DNA from 3 places in the Pseudogracilibacillus sp. SE30717A genome. Region 2 is predicted to be linked to each of the others. Evidence: riboswitches for the same ligand, from Rfam matches in the RefSeq annotation. Region 2 holds a riboswitch; each other region holds the start of a gene.
What was found. A riboswitch is a leader RNA that binds a small molecule or an ion and turns the genes downstream of it on or off. The one in region 2 is predicted to bind S-adenosylmethionine.
Positions count from the first base shown of each region.

Region 1: it holds a riboswitch for S-adenosylmethionine, as region 2 does, so the genes downstream of both, SPD48_RS16735 (methionine ABC transporter ATP-binding protein) here and SPD48_RS08465 (OsmC family protein) in region 2, are expected to answer to the same signal.
Region 3: it holds a riboswitch for S-adenosylmethionine, as region 2 does, so the genes downstream of both, SPD48_RS18780 (LLM class flavin-dependent oxidoreductase) here and SPD48_RS08465 (OsmC family protein) in region 2, are expected to answer to the same signal.

Region 1 is NZ_JAXHDF010000011.1:71,704-78,402, reverse strand. It holds gene SPD48_RS16750 (winged helix-turn-helix domain-containing protein) at 1-1,084, opposite strand, end outside; gene SPD48_RS16745 (MetQ/NlpA family ABC transporter substrate-binding protein) at 1,641-2,483, opposite strand; gene SPD48_RS16740 (methionine ABC transporter permease) at 2,516-3,175, opposite strand; gene SPD48_RS16735 (methionine ABC transporter ATP-binding protein) at 3,159-4,178, opposite strand; SAM riboswitch class I at 4,390-4,506, opposite strand; gene SPD48_RS16730 (pyridoxal phosphate-dependent aminotransferase) at 4,565-5,743, opposite strand; gene SPD48_RS16725 (acyl-CoA dehydrogenase family protein) at 5,808-6,699, opposite strand, start outside.
Region 2 is NZ_JAXHDF010000004.1:298,809-305,507, reverse strand. It holds gene ilvD (dihydroxy-acid dehydratase) at 1-1,619, shown strand, start outside; gene SPD48_RS08475 (cytochrome P450) at 1,866-3,125, shown strand; gene SPD48_RS08470 (sodium:solute symporter family protein) at 3,329-4,951, opposite strand; gene SPD48_RS08465 (OsmC family protein) at 4,951-5,439, opposite strand; SAM riboswitch class I at 5,580-5,686, opposite strand; gene SPD48_RS08460 (phosphotransferase enzyme family protein) at 5,992-6,699, opposite strand, start outside.
Region 3 is NZ_JAXHDF010000015.1:72,267-78,965, reverse strand. It holds gene SPD48_RS18815 (ABC-F family ATP-binding cassette domain-containing protein) at 1-371, opposite strand, end outside; gene moaC (cyclic pyranopterin monophosphate synthase MoaC) at 529-1,014, shown strand; gene SPD48_RS18805 (redox-sensing transcriptional repressor Rex) at 1,044-1,676, shown strand; gene SPD48_RS18800 (YdiK family protein) at 1,713-1,883, opposite strand; gene SPD48_RS18795 (CPBP family intramembrane glutamic endopeptidase) at 1,896-2,600, opposite strand; gene SPD48_RS18790 (amidohydrolase) at 2,805-3,971, shown strand; gene SPD48_RS18785 (S-ribosylhomocysteine lyase) at 3,968-4,438, shown strand; SAM riboswitch class I at 4,607-4,709, shown strand; gene SPD48_RS18780 (LLM class flavin-dependent oxidoreductase) at 4,775-5,791, shown strand; gene SPD48_RS18775 (LLM class flavin-dependent oxidoreductase) at 5,815-6,699, shown strand, end outside.

The sequences.
Region 1 (6,699 bases), on a different contig from region 2:
TTAACTTGTGCAGCTTCGAATTCCTAAAATAGTTGCTCGCTTCCTTTTTATAATGATTAATAAGTTTTTTATTTGCATTTACCTTAGGAAGTAATAAATCCAGTATTTGATATATTACTAGGAAATAATAGCGGTGACCTGATTGGTGAATAATCTGAATTCCTGCAATGATGGTGTCTTCTCCTTCTTGATGCTCTCCCTCCGCTATTAGAAATAAACCCTGTATTACCTTTAGGGCGCCTTTTTCTCTTAAAAACGGAAAACGTATAAGCACTGTTTCTACTGTGTCGAGTCCTTTTTCTACTTCTCCCATTTTCTGAGAGTAAAATAGAATGACAGTTTTCATAATATGTAAAAGTGGAATGAATCCATGGTCACTGGTTTTTATAGCATGAAATTCTTTTTGTACAAGCTGCATGGAAATGTCCGGTTTATTTATTTTCATATACCATATCGGCAAGCTGCAACAACTAATATCCATGCGTTCATTCTCAACTAAAATATTCTTTTGAAGAATATCCTTATGCACGTCTATTACTTTCTTCGTATCACTTTCCACAAACCCATAAAGCAGTAAAGGAACGAAGATATTCTCCGTTAAACTCAACTTTTTCAACAATGATTCAAAATCACTTTGCAGCCATAAAAGTACTGTTTCTTGCTTCTCGTCAATCGGAAAACCCAATGCTCTATTTGTCACTAATTCTTTTATTGCCTTCCCATGTCCATATTTATAATACGTATCAAATAATTGGTTTGCCTGTCGAGATATCTCCTCTGGAACTGGTATCGATAACGTATTCGTTTGATCTTCAATTTTTAAAGAATAACCTAAACCTTTCACAGTTTTAATCGATAATATGTTACGGAAAGGGAATAATTTTTTTCTGAGCCGGTAAATATGATCGTCTACCGTGCGATCCGTCGGCTCCTCAAATGGCCAAACAGCATCCAGCAATTCATCTCTAGAAAATGTTCTTCCATTATTTTTATATAAAAATTTTAACAAGAGAAATTCCTTTCTTAATAACGTAACTTCCGTACCTTCTAAAGTTACAGTATAATCCTCCTGTGAAAATTTCATTGGTTTTCCCTCCCGCATAAAAACGTACTCTCCAGATTCTCTGCTTTAAATTTTAATTAGACAAAACGTGCTTTATCCTTTTCCATCTACGATAGCGGAACTAAGATGTATATCCCTGTCTATGCATTCTTTATTAATAACAAGTATGTCATAAACTTATTTATTACAGCGTTCCGGCCAAGTTGTTAAATAAACCATAATAACAATCTTTAGTAATTTATATACTACCATATTTCTCATTATTGTAATGATGTTTACATAATAAATTCCAGTAAAAATAACCACTAATTCTACAATATTTTAAGACACAAAAATTTTAACAATATTTGTTACAAAAAAGTATCTGAAATCACAATTCAAGGGTGGAATGATCTTTATACCTTTCTAATTTGTATAAATAGTAGCAAAAAAACAACGGCTACTAACCGTTGTTTTAAATATAAATATTGTTGAGTTTTAGATGTCTCAAAAATTTTTATTCCTCTACTAATTTGAACTTCAGAATGAATCTTTGATTCTATCAAACCCTAACTGCACCGTACAGCCTACAATGTGCTTACTTTTTCATCCATTCCGGTTTTCCGAACCCTTGGAACTCCTCATCCATAATTTTTTCAAATTCAGGTGATTCGATGACTTCTTTAATATCTTGCGCCCAAGAAGCATCTATGTCTTTTGTGTTTACAACAACACGATTACGGTAATCATCCGGCATTTCTTCAAGCGCGAGGGCATCAAGTAAATCAAAATCAGCAGCAAGCGCGAAGTTCCCCGGAACAGATGCTAAGTCTTCACTATCAACAGTACGTGGTAACTGCCCTGCTTCAATTTCATGAAATTTTAAATTTTTATAATTTTCCTCAATATCTTTAACAGATGCTGTTAATGGATCCACATCATCCGAAATTTTGATTAATCCTTCATCTTGTAACATCACTAACGTTCTTGCTAAGTTCGTTGGATCATTCGCAATAGTTATTGTACTGTTATCTTCAATCTCATCTATTGAATCATATTTATTTGAATACAAGCCCATTGGTGCGGTAGGAACAACGATTAATTCGGATAAATCCATATTGTTTTCTTCTGCAAAAGCTTCATAATAAATTTTATGCTGGAATAAGTTTGCGTCAATATCTCCATTGTCGAGAGCATTATTTGGCTGGATATAATCACTGAACTCAATGTTTTCCACTTTATAGCCTTTTTCCTCTAACAGTGGCTTAATCGCTTTATTTACCATATCACTGTAAGGTCCTGTTGTTGCTCCAAACGTAATTTTATCTTTTGTATCAGATTGGTCTACTGAATTTTCATCTTCTTTTTTGTCATTTCCCCCACATGCCGCAAGAATGAGTACGATACATGCAGTAAGTAAAAGTATGCTTAATTTTTTCATGGTTGTTATCTCCCTATCTATCTTATAATTAACTATCGTTTATTCACTTTCTTAGCGATTAGGTCACCAGTAAACTGAATTACTTGTACTAAAACAATTAAAATAACTACTGTTGTATACATTACGGTGTTATCGTATCGATAATAGCCATATCGAATTGCTAAATCTCCAATCCCACCTCCTCCAACGGTTCCTGCCATTGCAGAATATCCTACTAAACTTATAATCGTAATCGTAAGTCCACTAATAATTCCTGGTTTTGCTTCTGGCAAAATAATGTCCTTAATAATTGTCCAAGGTGTCGCTCCAACAGAAACAGCTGCTTCTATAACGCCCCGATCGATCTCCCGAGCTGAAGATTCTACAATTCTAGCAAAAAACGGTATTGCTGCTACAGATAAAGGAACCGCTGCAGCCGTCGGACCAATTTGCGTACCAAGTAAAAAGTTCGTAAATGGCAATAAAAAGACGAGTAAGATAATGAAAGGAATCGAACGAACGAGATTTGTTACAAGTCCAGCTACAATTTTAATGAAACGGTTTTCCAATATGAGTCCATTGTCCGTTGCATAGAGAACAATTCCAAGTGGCATACCGATTACAATAGCTACTAAAACAGCAATCCCGACCATGTATAAGGTTTCGAAAAATGCTTTATTCAGTTCAGGTAATAATTCAATGAATGTTTCCATGCTGAATCACCTCGACTTGTTTCATCCGTTTTTCTAAATAATGTATTGCCTGTTTAACATCTTCCGATTTTCCTTTTAGTTCCATAATAAAGATTCCAAGCGGCTCTTCTCTAATATATTCGACTTTGCCATGCAAAATATTTCCGCTTACTGGATATGCTTGTAACATATCAGAAACTACTGCTTCGTTTGCAATCGTTCCCTCGAACTGCAATTTTATAATTGTCCCTGTACAGGCTGCTTGTAACTCTGCCGGAATCGTAAACTGAAGTACTGTTTCAATAAAGTTCTTCGTCAATTCATTTTGCGGACTGGCAAATACATCATATGTTTTTCCTTCTTCAATCACTTTTCCATTTTGCATAACGGCACAACGATGACAAATTTCTTTAACGACTTCCATTTCATGTGTAATCAATACAATTGTAATTCCAAGCTCTTCGTTAATTTTCTTTAATAAATGTAATATAGACTTTGTTGTGCTTGGGTCAAGTGCAGAGGTTGCTTCATCAGACAGTAATACTTTCGGATTGTTTGCAAGTGCCCGTGCAATACTCACTCGTTGTTTCTGTCCTCCACTTAATTGTGCCGGATAATGATCTGCTTTATCAGCAAGACCGACCAATTCAAGTAACTCTTGAACGCGCATATTTCTCTCTTCAGGAGGTATTCCGGCTACTTTTAATGAAAATGCGATATTTTCAGCAGCAGTCTTAGATGAAACGAGGTGAAATCCTTGAAAAATCATTCCAATAGATTGACGTGCTTTTCGCAATTCTTTTATGGATAATAACGTTAAATTCACTCCGTCGATAAAGATTTCTCCATTCGTTGGACGTTCTAATAAATTGATACAACGGAGCAATGTACTTTTCCCGGCACCACTATATCCAACAATCCCATATATTTCCCCTGATTTTATATGCAAGGAAACATTATCCACACCAATGACGTTCCCTTTTTTCGATGGATAAATTTTTTCTATATGTTCAAGCTTGATCATTCTATTTCCCCCTAGCTGAAACACCTTAGACTATTAAAGTACTAGTTATGCTTGCGAAACGATTCATTTTTCGCCCTGGCTTTTTCCACGCTTTTTAACAACATCTTGCTTACTAACCTGTTCACTATAAATAAGAATTATAGTTTTACCTTTTATGAAATCATTAAAAAACCCTCTTTCCATTCGAAAGAGGGGTTCATTTTATTAGCTACCCTTATCTCTCAGAATGCAAGCAATCATTCTGCAGGAATTAGCACCAACTCCTAACCAAATAGGAAGGTTGCTGTGATATCATTGGGCCTGAACCCTCCATCACTCTTGATAAGTTTCATTTAATTTAATAATATTTATGTTACTAACCTTATCGTATTTTGTCAAACGATTAGTCACTTCCTAAAAATCCCAAGCGCTCCAATTCGTTCAACTGCTTCACGTAAACGATCTTCTGTATCAAGTAAGCCAATTCGAACATAACCTTCACCTAATGTTCCAAAACCATTTCCAGAAGCGACCACGACATGGGCTTTTTCTAATAATAATTCGGCAAACTCATCCGATGTGTATCCATCAGGTACTTTAAACCATGAGAAAAATGTCCCTTTAGGAGCCTCAACCTCCCAGCCGATCTTATGTAAGCTTTCAACTAATACATTTCGTCTCCGCTCATAAATATCGACCAATTCACTTACGAAAGAAAGGTCTCCCGAAATGGCTGCAGTGGCGGCTTCTTGGATCGCTCCGAATAAACTCGTAAACAAATGATCTTGCAATAAGTTGATCGTTTTAATCACAGACGAGTTACCGACGGCAAATGCGACACGCCATCCTGCCATATTGTACGTTTTCGATAATGTATACATTTCAATTCCAATATCTTTTGCTCCTTCAGAACTTAAAAAACTTGGCTGTTTGACACTATCAAATCCAATGGCCCCATAAGCAAAATCATGTACGACACATATATTATGTTTTTTCGCAACCTCTACGGTCTCATCAAAAAAAGCTCGAGTTGCAACTCCTGCAGTCGGGTTATTCGGATAGTTTAAAAACATAACTTTCGCCTTTTGCAAAATATCTTCACTTATTTTGTTATAGTCAGGTAAAAACCCATTCTCGGCAAGAAGCGGCATAAATTCATGTTTAGCATTTGCTAATGCAACTCCTGATAAATAATCAGGATAGCCAGGATCCGGTAATAGCGCCGTATCTCCAGGGTTTAGTAAACATTGACTCAATTCAAACAAACCTATTTTTGAGCCAAACATGAGCGCAACTTCTTCATCAGGATCTAGATCAACGTCGTATTCCTTTTTGTAAAAGTCAGCTACTGCTTGTCGAAAATACGGAAACCCTTGAAACGGAGAATATTTATGGTTAATCGGATTTTCCGCTGCCTTTTGTAATACTTTCACGATATGATTAGGCGTTGGAAGATCGGGATTCCCCTGCCCTAAATTGATGACATCATGCCCCTCATCTACCAATTCACGTACCCTTTTTCCAAGCTTTGCAAAAAATTGATCGGGAAGTCGCTGAATTGCATCAGACTGCTCAAACACTTGCATATAAGCCCTCCTTATTATCTAATACATCTTCTTATATTTAAAATTACCTTAATCACGAGCAATGTCAAGCGTATTTTGATATTGATTTTCCTGCAAGTGCCATAATTGTCATATCATCCATTGGCGGATTATGAAGACCGGCACGTACATCTCGATAATAACGTTGTAACGGACATTTGGCCGATAAACTGCGCGCTCCGACAATTCGCATTGCAAGATCAACAATTTCTAAAGCTTTGTTTACGACCAATAATTTGGCTGCAGCAAGCTCTTCTTTCATCCCATTTCGAGTGTCTTCATTGCTCTCATCCCATTTTTTTGCAACAGAATATAGAAATGTGCTTGCTTCAAGTACGCGTAACTCCATTTCACCAATCTTCTGCTTTACAGCTGGGATGTCAGAAATAGTTCCTTGAATACTACTTGGTGAATAAGATAGCGCAAATTCAATTGCATATTTTTGAGCTGCTTTTGCAATCCCTAAATAACACGCCGGAATATGTAGCAGCCACCCTTGTGCTCCTTTATCTCCAGGTGTGATGTAGTGAAGAAAATCTTCTTTTTGTAATTTCACATTTTCTAAAATCAAATCATGACTTCCAGTTGCTTTCATTGCAATCGAATCCCACGTCTCATCGACTGAAACACCAGGCAGACTTTTCCGAACTAAAAAGCTTCCTACTTTATCTGTCCCTTCAATCGAAGCACTGACACCAATATAGTCGAGGATAGGTGCTAATGTTGTAAACGTTTTTCGGCCATTTACTATCCATCCATCTTCTGTTTCTTGCGCCACTGTTTCTGGTCTACCACCTCTTGTGGGGCTTCCAGTTGCTGGTTCTGTAGCAGCATTGTTCATCAATGCTCCTTTTTCAATGACATCTTTCGTAAATTTTTCATATGTTGACTCATCCCAAGCATGTGTTTCACCTGTATGTTTTGTAATTCCCATATGC
Region 2 (6,699 bases):
TTTTGTATGCAACAGGAAAAGTAAAACCGAGAGATTTAGAAAAACCTTTTATTGGTGTCTGTAACTCTTACATCGATATTATCCCAGGACATGTGCATTTACGTGAGTTTGCAGATGTTGTAAAAGAAGCGATTATTGAAGCTGGTGGTATCCCGTTTGAATTTAATACGATCGGTGTAGACGATGGTATTGCTATGGGACATATTGGTATGCGTTATTCGTTACCGAGTCGTGAACTGATTGCTGACTCTGCGGAAACGGTTATTAACGCACATTGGTTTGACGGAGTATTTTACATTCCAAACTGTGACAAAATTACACCAGGTATGCTGATGGCAGCTGCTCGTACGAATGTGCCTTCTGTTTTTGTATCGGGTGGACCGATGGAAGCAGGAGTTAGTTCAACAGGAAAACAAATTTCCTTAACATCTGTATTTGAAGGTGTTGGAGCGCATAAGTCAGGACAAATGTCTGCAGAAGAATTATTGGATATTGAAATGAATGCTTGTCCGACATGTGGTTCTTGTTCAGGAATGTTTACTGCAAATTCTATGAATTGTCTCATGGAAATGTTAGGTGTTACTCTTCCTGGAAATGGAACGATTGTTGCAACAAGCGACAAGCGTAAAGAGTTAGTCAAAGAAGCAGCAAAACATTTAGTTCGTATGGTTAAGGAAGATGTAAAACCACGCGACATTATTACAAAAGAAGCAATTGATGATGCATTTGCGCTTGATATGGCAATGGGTGGCTCAACAAATACAGTATTACACACATTAGCCATTGCAAATGAAGCGGGAATTGATTATGACTTAGCGGATATTAATAAGGTTGCCGCAAAAGTTCCATATTTGGCAAAAATTATGCCAGCATCTGATATTTCAATGGATGATATTAATAAAGCCGGGGGAGTAGAAGCGATTATTAATGAATTAACAAAAATTCCTGGTGCAATTCATCCAGAACGTATAACAGTGTCTGGTAAAACGATGGGTGATCTTGTAAAAGACCATCATATTACGAATCCAGAAGTAATTCGTACAAAAGATAATCCATACAGCCCAGTTGGAGGACTTTCTGTTCTTTACGGAAACATCGCACCAGAAGGTTCTGTTATTAAAGTTGGAGCAGTTGATCCATCGATCAAAACTTTTACTGGAGAAGCAATCGTTTTTGATTCCCAAGATGAAGCACAAGAAGCAATTGACGATGGAACAGTAGAAGCTGGTCATGTTGTCGTTATTCGTTATGAAGGACCAAAAGGCGGTCCTGGCATGCCGGAAATGTTAGCACCTACTTCTGCAATCATGGGGCGTGGACTTGGTAAAGAAGTTGCACTTATTACAGATGGCCGTTTTAGTGGAGCATCTCGTGGAATTTCAATCGGCCATATTTCACCAGAAGCAGCAGAAGGCGGCCCGATTGCATTAGTCGAAAATGGTGATGTGATCGAAATAGACTTACCAAGCCGAACTATGAACTTAAAAGTTTCTGACGAAGAATTGGAAGAACGCCGTAAAAACTTAAAAGAATTTGAACCGAAGATTAAAACAGGCTGGTTAGCAAGATATTCTAAACTCGTTACGAACGCTTCTAAAGGCGGTATTATGAGTATCTAATATTTATAGAGAAGAAGATTCATAGTTGACTAGAAATGCTCAAATGAGCTATAGGATTCTTAGGATTAAACCCGACCATTATTGGCGGGTTTTTCTTTTTTTAATAAATTGTTGGGATGAAAAGGCATCGTAGAGATTTATATAGCGGTCCGTTATTTGGCTGAATCTGTTTAGGATATACAGAATTGGGAATAGATAAATTTAAGCAAAAATTTCACGTCGTTCTCAGTTGGATGGAGGGATAAAATGCCATATCGTGAAGAATTGCCTTACGATGAAGGACCAGACAATACCATAGCTTTTTTAAATGAAGGTTACTTATACATCACTAATCGCAGAATTCGTTTTAACCGAGATATGTTTAAAACCCGTCTATTGGGTGGAAAGCAGGTTGTCTGCATGGCAGGAAAAGAAGCTGCTGAAGTGTTTTATGATAACGAAAAGTTCAAACGTCATGGTGCCGCGCCCAGTCGTGTACTTAATACTTTATTCGGTCAAAAGGGTGTTCAGACACTTGATGGTAAAGCACATGAACAACGTAAAACAATGTTCATGAATTTTATGTCTAAAGCCCGTTTACAGGAGATTTCTGAACTGGTAAAAGAAGAATGGATGAAACAGCTCCCTAAATGGGAACAACAAGATAGCGTTGTACTTTATGAAGAAGTGAAAAGAGTACTTAGCATCGCAATTTGTCGTTGGACAGGTGTTCCAATTAATAGTCAAGATATAGGGATACTAAGTGAGCAATTCGGAGATTTGTTTGAATCAGCTGGAAAAATCGGTATAAAACATATAAAGGGTAAGAGTTCACGTAAGAGCTTAGAGAGCTGGATGGAAGAACTGATCAAAACCATTCGAACAGGAGAAAGTGTTGTATCTGAAACGACACCTTTATACCAGATTGCGATGCATCGTGACTTGGATGGAAGTCTTTTAAGTAAACATACCGCAGCTGTTGAGGTACTAAATCTATTACGTCCAACCGTTGCTATTTCAGTTTATATTGTGTTAAGCGCATTGGCTCTTCATGATTTCCCAGATGAAAAAGATAAACTAAAAGCATCTGATGAGAAAAATTACAAAATGTTCGTTCAAGAGGTTCGGAGGTATTATCCATTTTTTCCGCTTGTTCCCGCCATTGTAAAAAAAGATTTTCTATGGGGAGGACATGATTTCAAGGAAGGAACGCTTGTGTTATTAGATGTGTATGGTAATAATCATCATCCAGACTTATGGGAAAATCCAAGTAACTTTAATTCCGACCGTTTTAAAGACTGGGATAAAAGTCCATTTGATTTCATCCCCCAAGGTGGAGGCGATTATATTACAGGGCATCGGTGCGCAGGTGAATGGTTAACAATCGAAGTGATGAAAACATGCTTGGATATCATGGTCAATAAAATGGATTATACGGTGCCTAAACAGAATCTCAATATGAGCGTCAGGCGAATGCCTAGTGTACCAAAAAGCGGATTTATAATACAGGATGTTCAACGTATTTAAAAAAAGTGTGTACAAGTTTAAATGTAAGCTGCAAAAAAAAGTGCTAGGATAACTTCTATCCTAGCTCCTATGCTTTATCTGCTCTTTTATCATATAAAGTATAAAAAAATTTGTTTTCTTCGTAACAAATTTCAACCTTTATTAACTTCTATTTTCACAAAAAAGAAGCTATTCTATTACAAATAGCTTCCCAACTGAGTTAACTATTTTGCTTTCACAACCTTATGTTCGTAAGGTAAAACAGTTTTTGTTGATGGTACGTAGATAATTGTTGCTATAAATAAACACAGAAGAATCGAGAAGAGGAATATCCCAAGCAATCCATATTCGTATATAACATGAAATTTTAATACTAAAGCAATTAAAACTAATAAACCGGAGAATAATGCATAGTGCCCTTTTCTCGACTTTGATGAAAGGAAATTGAATTCCAAGTTAGCTGCCTGTTGGATCAATGTAATAAGAGCTAAAACACTTATATTCGCTGACATTCCAATCCAAACCGGATGAATATTTAAATAGAATTCATTTGGAGCCCAGCCACCAAGATGGTACCATGTGATGCCAGATAGAAATCCAAAAATCATTGAACCAATCACGGCTTCTTTCGTTGCTACTCTCCAAAACAATACCGCAACAACAGGAGCAAAGGTAGCAGAGTTTCTCATTGTCCATGCTAAAATATTCCACCATGCAGCTTGTTCTGTTCTTAACATACCAAATATAATCATCAATCCTGTCAGCACCAATAGGGAACGTTGAGTATACGTAATAAGCTGTTCTGATGTTGCTTTAGGATAAAGTGCTCCACCAACATCTTTACCTAAACTGGTCGCTCCAGAAAATTGGCAAGGTGCTCCCCAACTTAATGCACAAGCCCAGATACCAAGGAAAAATAATCCAACAAGTGGAGCAGGAAGAACTTCCATTAAATATTGTGGTAAAGCTACTAATCCAAGCGTTGTTTCTGGAACGACGATCGCTGCTGAGATTCCGAATAAAATACCAAAAAAGATAAAAGGAATACCAAAGACGGCAGCTAACTTTAATCCTTTTTGTCCTTCTTCAGGTGTACGGCAGGATAAAGCCATTTGAAAAGCAGCTTGCGCTAAAATGACATTGACCAAAAATGTACCAAACCAAGCCACAATTACTTGAATTCCGGCACTATCTAATTGAAACATTGCTGGGTTTGAGACTGCAAATGAGCGTAGACCATCAATTCCAGGATTGATAAAAAATGCTAGTATGCCGATGATGAACATAATAATAAAAACAAAAAAGTTCATTGTTTGAGTGAGGGCGATTGACCACATGCCTCCAGCTTTCAAATAAAGATATAATAGAAACGCAGTAAAGGCGACTGATAATGTTAATGAAATTCCAGTAAACACATGGACGGCTGAAGCGAAAGCGATTGCGGTAGCAACTGACCACATTGGAAAAGCAAAGGCGGTAATAGCGCCACCAATCCCAAGTGCTGCTCTTCCATAACGGTCTCCAATTAAACCTGAAACAGTGACAACTAATTTTTCGCGAAATGGCCCAATAATGATAAAAGCGATGATCAATACTTGGACAGTCTCCGCAACCCCATACCAGATAGCTGATACTCCTGTTAGGTAAGATAACTCTAGAATGGAAATAAAAGTAGAGCCCGAGAATAAGCCTGTAATGCAAAAAGCAACGATCCATTTATTAAATGAACGACCTCCGACAAAGTATCCAGTCTTATTAGCTTTTTTTCTTGAAATTTGTCCTGCTAAAATTAATCCAAATGTGTAAACAATCGCAAATATTATTAACCACCATCCATATGAAGTCATTATTGCTCACCGCCTTTTTCGAGATAAATCCAATCCAATGTTATGTTAATCCCTGCGTCCAAGAATAAATTATAGGCCGGGCATCTTTTTTGAACGAGTTTTTTTAGTTCTGGAATTCGATGTACACTTTCAGTTGTTTCAAACCATATAGTATTTGTTACATTTTGAAAATGAGGGCTAATATTATCAACCCCTTGCATGCCTCGTCGATCGATTGTTCCAACTGATTCTGATCGCAAGCTTTTAAATGTAAATCCAATTTCTTTAGCGATTGTTTCCACAACAATTAAGATACATCCATTAAATGAACCTAAAATATATTCCATAGGAGTTGGTGCTTCATCACTTCCGCCTAATTTAATTGGTTCGTCAATAGGAAAGGAAAAATTTCGAACGGTATTTATACTCTTCATTTCACCAGTTCTTTTACAACTTGCTATAATTTTCCTATGATTTTTGTTTGATGAGTTAGTTTTTTCTGTGTTCAAGTCTAATTCCTCCTATAAGTATTCGTATAAATTTAGTGGTATTTAAAGGTGTAAATTTCCTGTTTTCATTTAATCAATAAGAAAAGCCCTCCTCTCGAAATGATGAGAGAAGGGCATGTATATAAAACCACGAACATTTCATCTCATCTTCAGAATACAAAGTATTCTTCTGAAATTAGCACCATACAAAAAATTGCTGGTTGCTGAGGCTTCGCAGGGTCAGTCCCTCCGCCTCTCTTAATAAGATTTCTTAATTATTTAATTAATAGGATTATAAACTTACCATTTTAAAAAGTCAATAATTTTGTTAACACGTTTCTTATGAGTAAAAACAAATGCTGATTATTAAATAAGCACACCAATATGTGATATGGAGCAATAACAGCATGTGAGCCTTTACCTTTAGACTCGAATGTAACTTGAATGTTTAGAGAACTACTAGAAGAAAACATAACACTCACAACAGCAGAGTGTCAAAGCAATATCTACTAAATCTAAACCTGCCTAAGAAAGCATGACGCATTACTCTAAAATTGCTTGTGATTATAATACTTAAGTAATGAATGGTACATTGTTTTCAATTCTATACCTCATGCGATCCAAACTATTTTTCATATCAGAACTCATTTTATTAGATGGAAATGAATTTATAAAAAATAAATATGAATATAGCAACCTATACTCGAGAAAGAACGGAATAAGCTTAAATTGATCAATTGAGAAGTTAGACGTTTCACAATATCCTTCAAAGAAATATTTCGTAAATCGTTCATAAAATTTAATATTATCCGTCTTATTCTTCCTGTTTTTTTCTAACGCATGAAAAACTGGTATGGAAGCATCATAGGCATACCAACTTTTTCGAACATCTCCAAAATCCAATACGTACATTTTATTATCACTTATTATTATATTTTGATTATGTAAATCGTGATGGACAATACCATACATATCTTGGTTACACGACATTGAAGATAACTTCTTCATATATGTTCTCCATTTTTTTTCTATTAATTGCCCCTTTCCTTTGGAAAATTTCTCGAAATTTATATCATAATTCCAATCCACAAAAAAATTATCGAGTTTAAAAGCAAAATTTTTTGATATATTATGCATTTTACCTAACGTCTTACCCCATTGTTTAATAAGTTGATTGTCTTCCTCGTAATCTAGTAGAATCTTTCCCTTAACATAGGAAAATGCAACAAGATAAAAATCTTTTTTCATACCCTTTATCAATTCAATTACCATCCCATTTTT
Region 3 (6,699 bases), on a different contig from region 2:
TCATTGATTAGTTTTTCATCATAGGTTCCTTTAGCACTACTTACCTCAATTTTATTCGCTAGATTTTCTAATTCCTTTTCCTCGGCAATAAGTTCGGTGAAGACTGTTAGCATCTCCTCCCAGATCGTATGATTAGAGTTTAGGTCATTATGTTGTGCTAAGTAACCGATACTAAGATCACGAGGTTTAAAAATTTCACCTGAATCATAGTCAAGATCACCCGTCATAATTTTAAGTAATGTAGACTTTCCGGCACCGTTTCTTCCGACAATAGCAATGCGGTCTCTACTTTTTATTTCTATATTTATACCTTGTAAAATTATCTCACCTGCAAATGATTTAACGACATCATTCAATTGCATAACTATCATCTATTATTCACCTCATTCCATCCTAGTGTATCTTATTTATCACCTTTCCTGCAATTAGTAATCCTATTAATTAAGATAGAAAAAGGCGCTTATTTCAGACTTATCTAATTATATCTGATAAACTAAGGGTAGAATAGAAGGAAAAGAGTGAAGATTGATGTCAAATTTCACCCACTTTAATGACCAAGGTAGAGCAAAAATGGTCGATATTACAGATAAAAAATCAACCGTTCGTACTGCTGCCGCTAAAACAAGTGTATATGTAGATGAGGAAATATATAGGAAAATAAATGAAAATCAAATGAAAAAAGGAGATGTATTAGCTGTTGCTCAGGTGGCGGGAATTATGGCAGCTAAAAATACGTCTCATTGGATACCAATGTGTCATCCTTTATCTTTAAGTGGAGTGGACATATTATTTGATTGGGAGAAAGTTGAGAATGATAAATATAAACTTCATATAGAAGTAGCGGTTAAAACAAAAGGGTCAACTGGCGTCGAGATGGAAGCGTTAACTGCTGCTTCTGCTACCGCACTAACCGTATATGATATGTGTAAAGCGATCGATAAAGGTATTGTGATCGGAGAAACGTATTTACTTTCGAAAACAGGAGGCAAGTCTGGAGACTTTATTAAAAAATAAAGATAAGAGAGATAGGTGGAAAGAGGGGAATCAAGGTGCAACGTAAAATACCGCAAGCAACAGCTAGACGTTTGCCTTTATATTATAGATTTTTATCAAACTTACATAATCAGGGGAAAACACGCGTATCATCAAAAGAATTAAGTGATGCAGTTAAAGTTGACTCCGCTACAATTCGGAGAGACTTTTCTTATTTTGGAGCACTAGGTAAGAAAGGTTATGGATACAATGTAGATTATTTACTTGAGTTTTTTAAAACTACTTTAGCACAAGACGAAGTTACTGAAGTAGCATTAATCGGTGTAGGAAATCTCGGCACAGCCTTACTTAATTATAATTTTTTAAGAAATAATAATACGAAAATTGCAATGGCATTTGATCGATCTAAGAAAAAAGCAGGTACGTTAATCGGAGGTGTACCGATTTATCATATCGATGATTTAGAAAACGAAATAGGAAATGTGGAGGTAGCTATTCTCACTGTTCCTGCATCTGCTGCTCAGGAGATTTCCGATCGGCTCATAGCAAATGGAGTTAAAGGTATTTTAAATTTCACTCCCGCTAGATTAACCATTCCCGAGCATATACGTATTCATCATATTGACCTATCTGTTGAATTGCAGTCATTTGTGTATTTTTTAAAAAATTATCCGTTACAATAAAAAAGAACCGGAGCAATAAATAAAGCTCCGGTTTTTTCATTTTGATTGATTTTTCTGATGCATACGCAAATAGCGGTAACCCATACCAAAATCAAGGGTGGCCACTAACGCAAGTAAAATCGTGGTCGCATTCCAAACGGTTTCTTTTGCATAAGTAAAAGCTAAATATGCGAAAAATATTCCCATTAAAAAATAAAGTATTGCCATTCTCAAATTACATCAACCCCCAAAAAATATAAACATCGACTTTTCTATTTGCTCCAACTGTTCGGGATCTATAAATATCTGGCCTAAAACAGTTACCGTATTTAAAGTCATATGGACAAAAATTGGAACAATCACTCGCTTTGTTTTCACATATATATAAGCAAAGACAAATCCCATCGAAACATAGATTAGTGTATGAGTTAAGTCCATATGAAGTACTCCAAAAATAGAAGAAGAAATAATAGCGGCCAAGAAAAAGTTCATTTTTTTATAGAGCGTACCGAATAAAATTTTTCTAAAAATTAATTCTTCTAAGATAGGCGCAGTAATTGCAGGAATAAGAAAAAATATTGGATTAAGTTTTGTTAGTTCCACGATAAGTTCGGTGTTTTCTGAAGTCGGATTTATTCCTAATAATTCTATCTCAATATTAACAGCGATAATCTGTACAATCCATGCTAGAAGGACTCCTAACGCTGTCCACCCGATAATTTGTCCAGCAGATAAGGAAGATACGTTATTTTCTTCTTTTATGTCTTTACGCATTAACCATAAGACGATAATTGTGCCAATAATAAAGCCGACAACATTGGTATATAATGCAGCTTCGAATACGTTAACAGTAAAAATAAAATAAATAAAAACTGGAACAAAAGCAGTCACTAGTAACATTAACACGTAAGTTAGAAAAACAAACCAGTATCGTTTTGGAAACAAGTAAATAAACTCCTTTATCAATTAAATTTTACATAAAGTATCATAACATATTTTACGTTAATACACGTGAATTCATCCATCTTCTAACAAACTGCCTTGAAGAATATGGGAATCGAATATTGCATTTACTATAATTGGATGATATAGTAATACAAAACCAAGTTAATTAATAGGAATAATGCATATTAATATAAGGGGGAGAAAATGGATTACGCTGAATTAGAGGCTCGCTTAATCGATATTCGTCGACAATTACATCAATTCCCTGAATTATCATTGGAAGAGTATGAAACAACAAAACGGATAAAGGAATGGCTGACAGAAAAAAACATCGTCATTAAGAGAACGACATTAAAAACAGGTGTTTTCGCAGATATTAAGGGTAAATATGATTCTCCTAAAGTAGCAATTCGTGCAGATATTGATGCATTGCCGATTGAGGAAGAGACAAATTTGCCATATGCATCGAAGGTAAAAGGCAAGATGCATGCCTGTGGACATGATTTTCATACTGCTGCATTAATTGGTGCAGCTTATCTACTCCAAAAAAGTAAAGATACTTTACCAGGTTCCATTCGCTTATTGTTTCAACCAGCTGAAGAGTCTGGCGGCGGCGCTGAATTAGTAAAAGCAGATGAACAATTAAAAGATATCGACTACATCATTGGACTTCATAATAAGCCAGATTTGCCTGTAGGGACAATAGGACTTAAAAATGGCGCCATGATGGCAGCTGTTGATCGATTTATCGTGGAAATCAACGGAAAAGGAAGTCATGCTGCACTTCCTCATGCTGGGCATGATCCTATTGTTGCTTCCGCTCATCTGATTACAGCAATACAGACAATTGTCAGTAGAAATGTGTCCCCTTTGGAAGGTGCTGTAATTAGCATTACAAGGATAGTTGGGGGCAATACTTGGAATGTAATTCCTAATAAAGTAACGTTAGAAGGAACAATTCGTACGTTTAGCAATTCTATACGTCAAGAAGTGAAGAAACGATTTGAATTAGTTGTCCAGCAAACTAGTCTGGCTTTTGGTCAACAAGCGAAGGTGCACTGGTATCCTGGACCACCAGCATTAATAAATGATCTAAAAGTTAATCAGTCCCTTCACCGGACTGCTGAAAAACAGCTATTAACAGTAATTGATCCCGAACCGTCTATGGGTGGGGAAGACTTTTCACATTATTTGGAGGATATAAGAGGTGCATTTGTATTTTTTGGTACAAATGGTACAGAAGATTGGCATCATCCGAAATTTACAATTGATGAATTAGCCTTGATGCCAGCAGCAAAATTCTTGTACGAGAGTGCGAAAGATTTATTAAAGTTAACTAATAAAAAAGATATAGGAGGAGATAGAAAATGAGTAAAGTCGAAAAGCTAAATGTAGAGAGTTTTAATTTAGATCATACGAAAGTTAAGGCCCCATATATCCGTCTAGCAGGAGTAAGTAAAGGAATTAATGGTGATGAAATTTATAAGTATGATCTACGGTTTACACAACCTAACAAGGAGCATATGGAAATGCCGGCTATCCATTCATTAGAGCATTTAATGGCGGAATTGAGTAGAAATCATTCAGATAAAATTGTTGATATCAGTCCAATGGGGTGTCAGACAGGGTATTATTTATCCGTAATTAATCATGATAATTACGATGAAATCTTATTATTAGTAGAAAAAGTATTAGAAGATGTGCTTAATGCGACAGAGGTTCCGGCTTGTAATGAAGTTCAATGTGGCTGGGCAGCAAGTCATAGTTTAGAAGGAGCCCAAGAAAATGCGCGTAAAATGCTTGCTAAGAAAGCAGAATGGAGACAAGTGTTTCAATAGGATTAGTGAAAGATTATTTGAGAAATGCTGTTATATGTGAAAGAAGCCCATTTTAAAAAATAGTTATAAAACGTATTGACGGAAGTAAAATTATGGGATATGATTAAACACAACTTAAATCACAGTAAACATATAGGATAAATAATAAATTAAATATAGTAAACGTAATTCTTATAAAGAGAGGTGGAAGGACTGGCCTGATGAAGCCTCGGCAACAACTTTTGAAGTGATGTGCCAAATCCAGAAAGTTATCATAACTTAAAAATAAGAAGAGATAGTTTGTTATGGCCTCTTCTTAATTAAAAAGGAAGAGGCTTTTTAAATGGAGGAATAAAGATGGGATATGAGTTAGGAATTCTAGATCAAAGTCCAATATTTCCAGGGAAACACGCAACGGATGCGTTTAAAAGTACAATTGAATTAGCAAAAGATGCTGAAGATTGGGGGTATAAACGTTTTTGGGTTTCTGAACATCACCACATGAAAAATGTAGCAGGAAGTTCTCCGGAAATAATGATCGCACATTTATTAGCACAGACTGAAAACATAAATATAGGGTCTGGAGGAGTGATGTTACAACATTATAGTCCATATAAAGTAACTGAGAATTTTTATGTCTTATCTTCCTTAGCGCCAGGCAGGGTTGATTTAGGAATTGGGAAAGCTCCAGGCGGCTTTGATTTATCCACTAAAGCACTACAATACGGAACATTAAACAATGGATCTGATTTTAATGAACGATATACATTTGTAAAACAGTTAATCGATGAGGAAATCCCAAAAGGGCATCCGTTGGAAGGAATTAAAGTAATGCCGGAGCCAATCATCAAGCCAGATGTATTTCTGCTTGGTGGGAGTGCGAACAGTGCAGAGCTAGCAGCCAAGTTACAGACGCATTTTGTTTTTGCGCGTTTTTTAAATAGCGATGATGAAGCTTTAAAAGCAGCCTCCCAGACGTATCGTAATATGTATCCAGAAGGTAAATTGATTGTTGCCGTGGCAGTATTGGCAGCTGACTCCAACAAAGAAGCAGACGATCTGGCAAAAGAGTTAAAACTATACCAAGTTATTTTTGAGAAAGGGCGAAAACTTCTCGTACAATCTGCCGAACAGGTTAATGCTTTGAAGAGACAAACGACAGAATCGTTTGAGGTAATAGAGAAGGAGGTTGCAATAATTAAAGGAACTTCAGAAAAGATAAAGAGTGAATTAGACTTTTTGCATAAGACGTATGATATTGATGAATTTATATTGCATACCCCACTTCAAAAAGAAGATGAAAGAAAGAAGTCGTTTAAATTATTACGTCCAAATAGAATCGGAAACAATAATAGAAAGCAGGTGTCCAATTGAGCAAAAAAATAAAATTAGGGTTGATGATTAATGGTCCTGGTTCCCATATGAACGCTTGGAGAAGTAAAGACGTACCTTTAGATGCAAGTGTAAATATTAAGCATTATATAGAAATAACAAAAATAGCAGAAAAAGCCGGTCTATCCTTCGTTTTTGTTGCGGATGGCTTATATATAAATAAAAAATCAATCCCACATTTTTTAAACCGGTTCGAGCCACTCACCTTACTTTCGGCACTGGCTACTGTTACAGACCGAATTGGACTTGTCGGTACTTTATCGACTTCATATAGTGAACCATATACGGTCGCTCGTCAATTTGCTTCTTTAGATAAAGTAAGTAATGGGCGGGCTGGGTGGAATGTAGTTACTTCCCCTCTAGAAGGAAGTGCAAGTAATTATAATAAAGGTGTACACCCTGAACATGCCGTTCGCTATGAAAAGGCTGAAGAACATGTAAACGTCGTTCAAGGTCTATGGGATTCATGGGAAGATGATGCGTTTATAAGGGACAGAGAGAGCGGTGTGTTTTTCGAAGACGATAAATTACACTCATTAAATCATGAAGGAAAGTTTTTCTCTGTTAAAGGACCTTTAAATATCGAACGCTCTCTCCAAGGTCAACCAGTTATTTTCCAGGCGGGATCTTCAGAAACAGGAAAAGACTTTGCAGCGAGAAAAGCGGATGTTATTTTTACGAACCAAGATACTATTGAAAAAGCAAAAGCATTTTATCGGGATGTAAAATTTAGAGCAAAGAAAAATGGAAGAGATCCAGAAGAAATTCTTGTTTTTCCAAGTTTAACTCCTATTGTCGGAACATCCGAGGAAGATGCGGAGAAAAAATATATACAATTGACGGAACTTGTATCAATTGATGAAGCACTTAATTATTTAGGGCGCTATTTT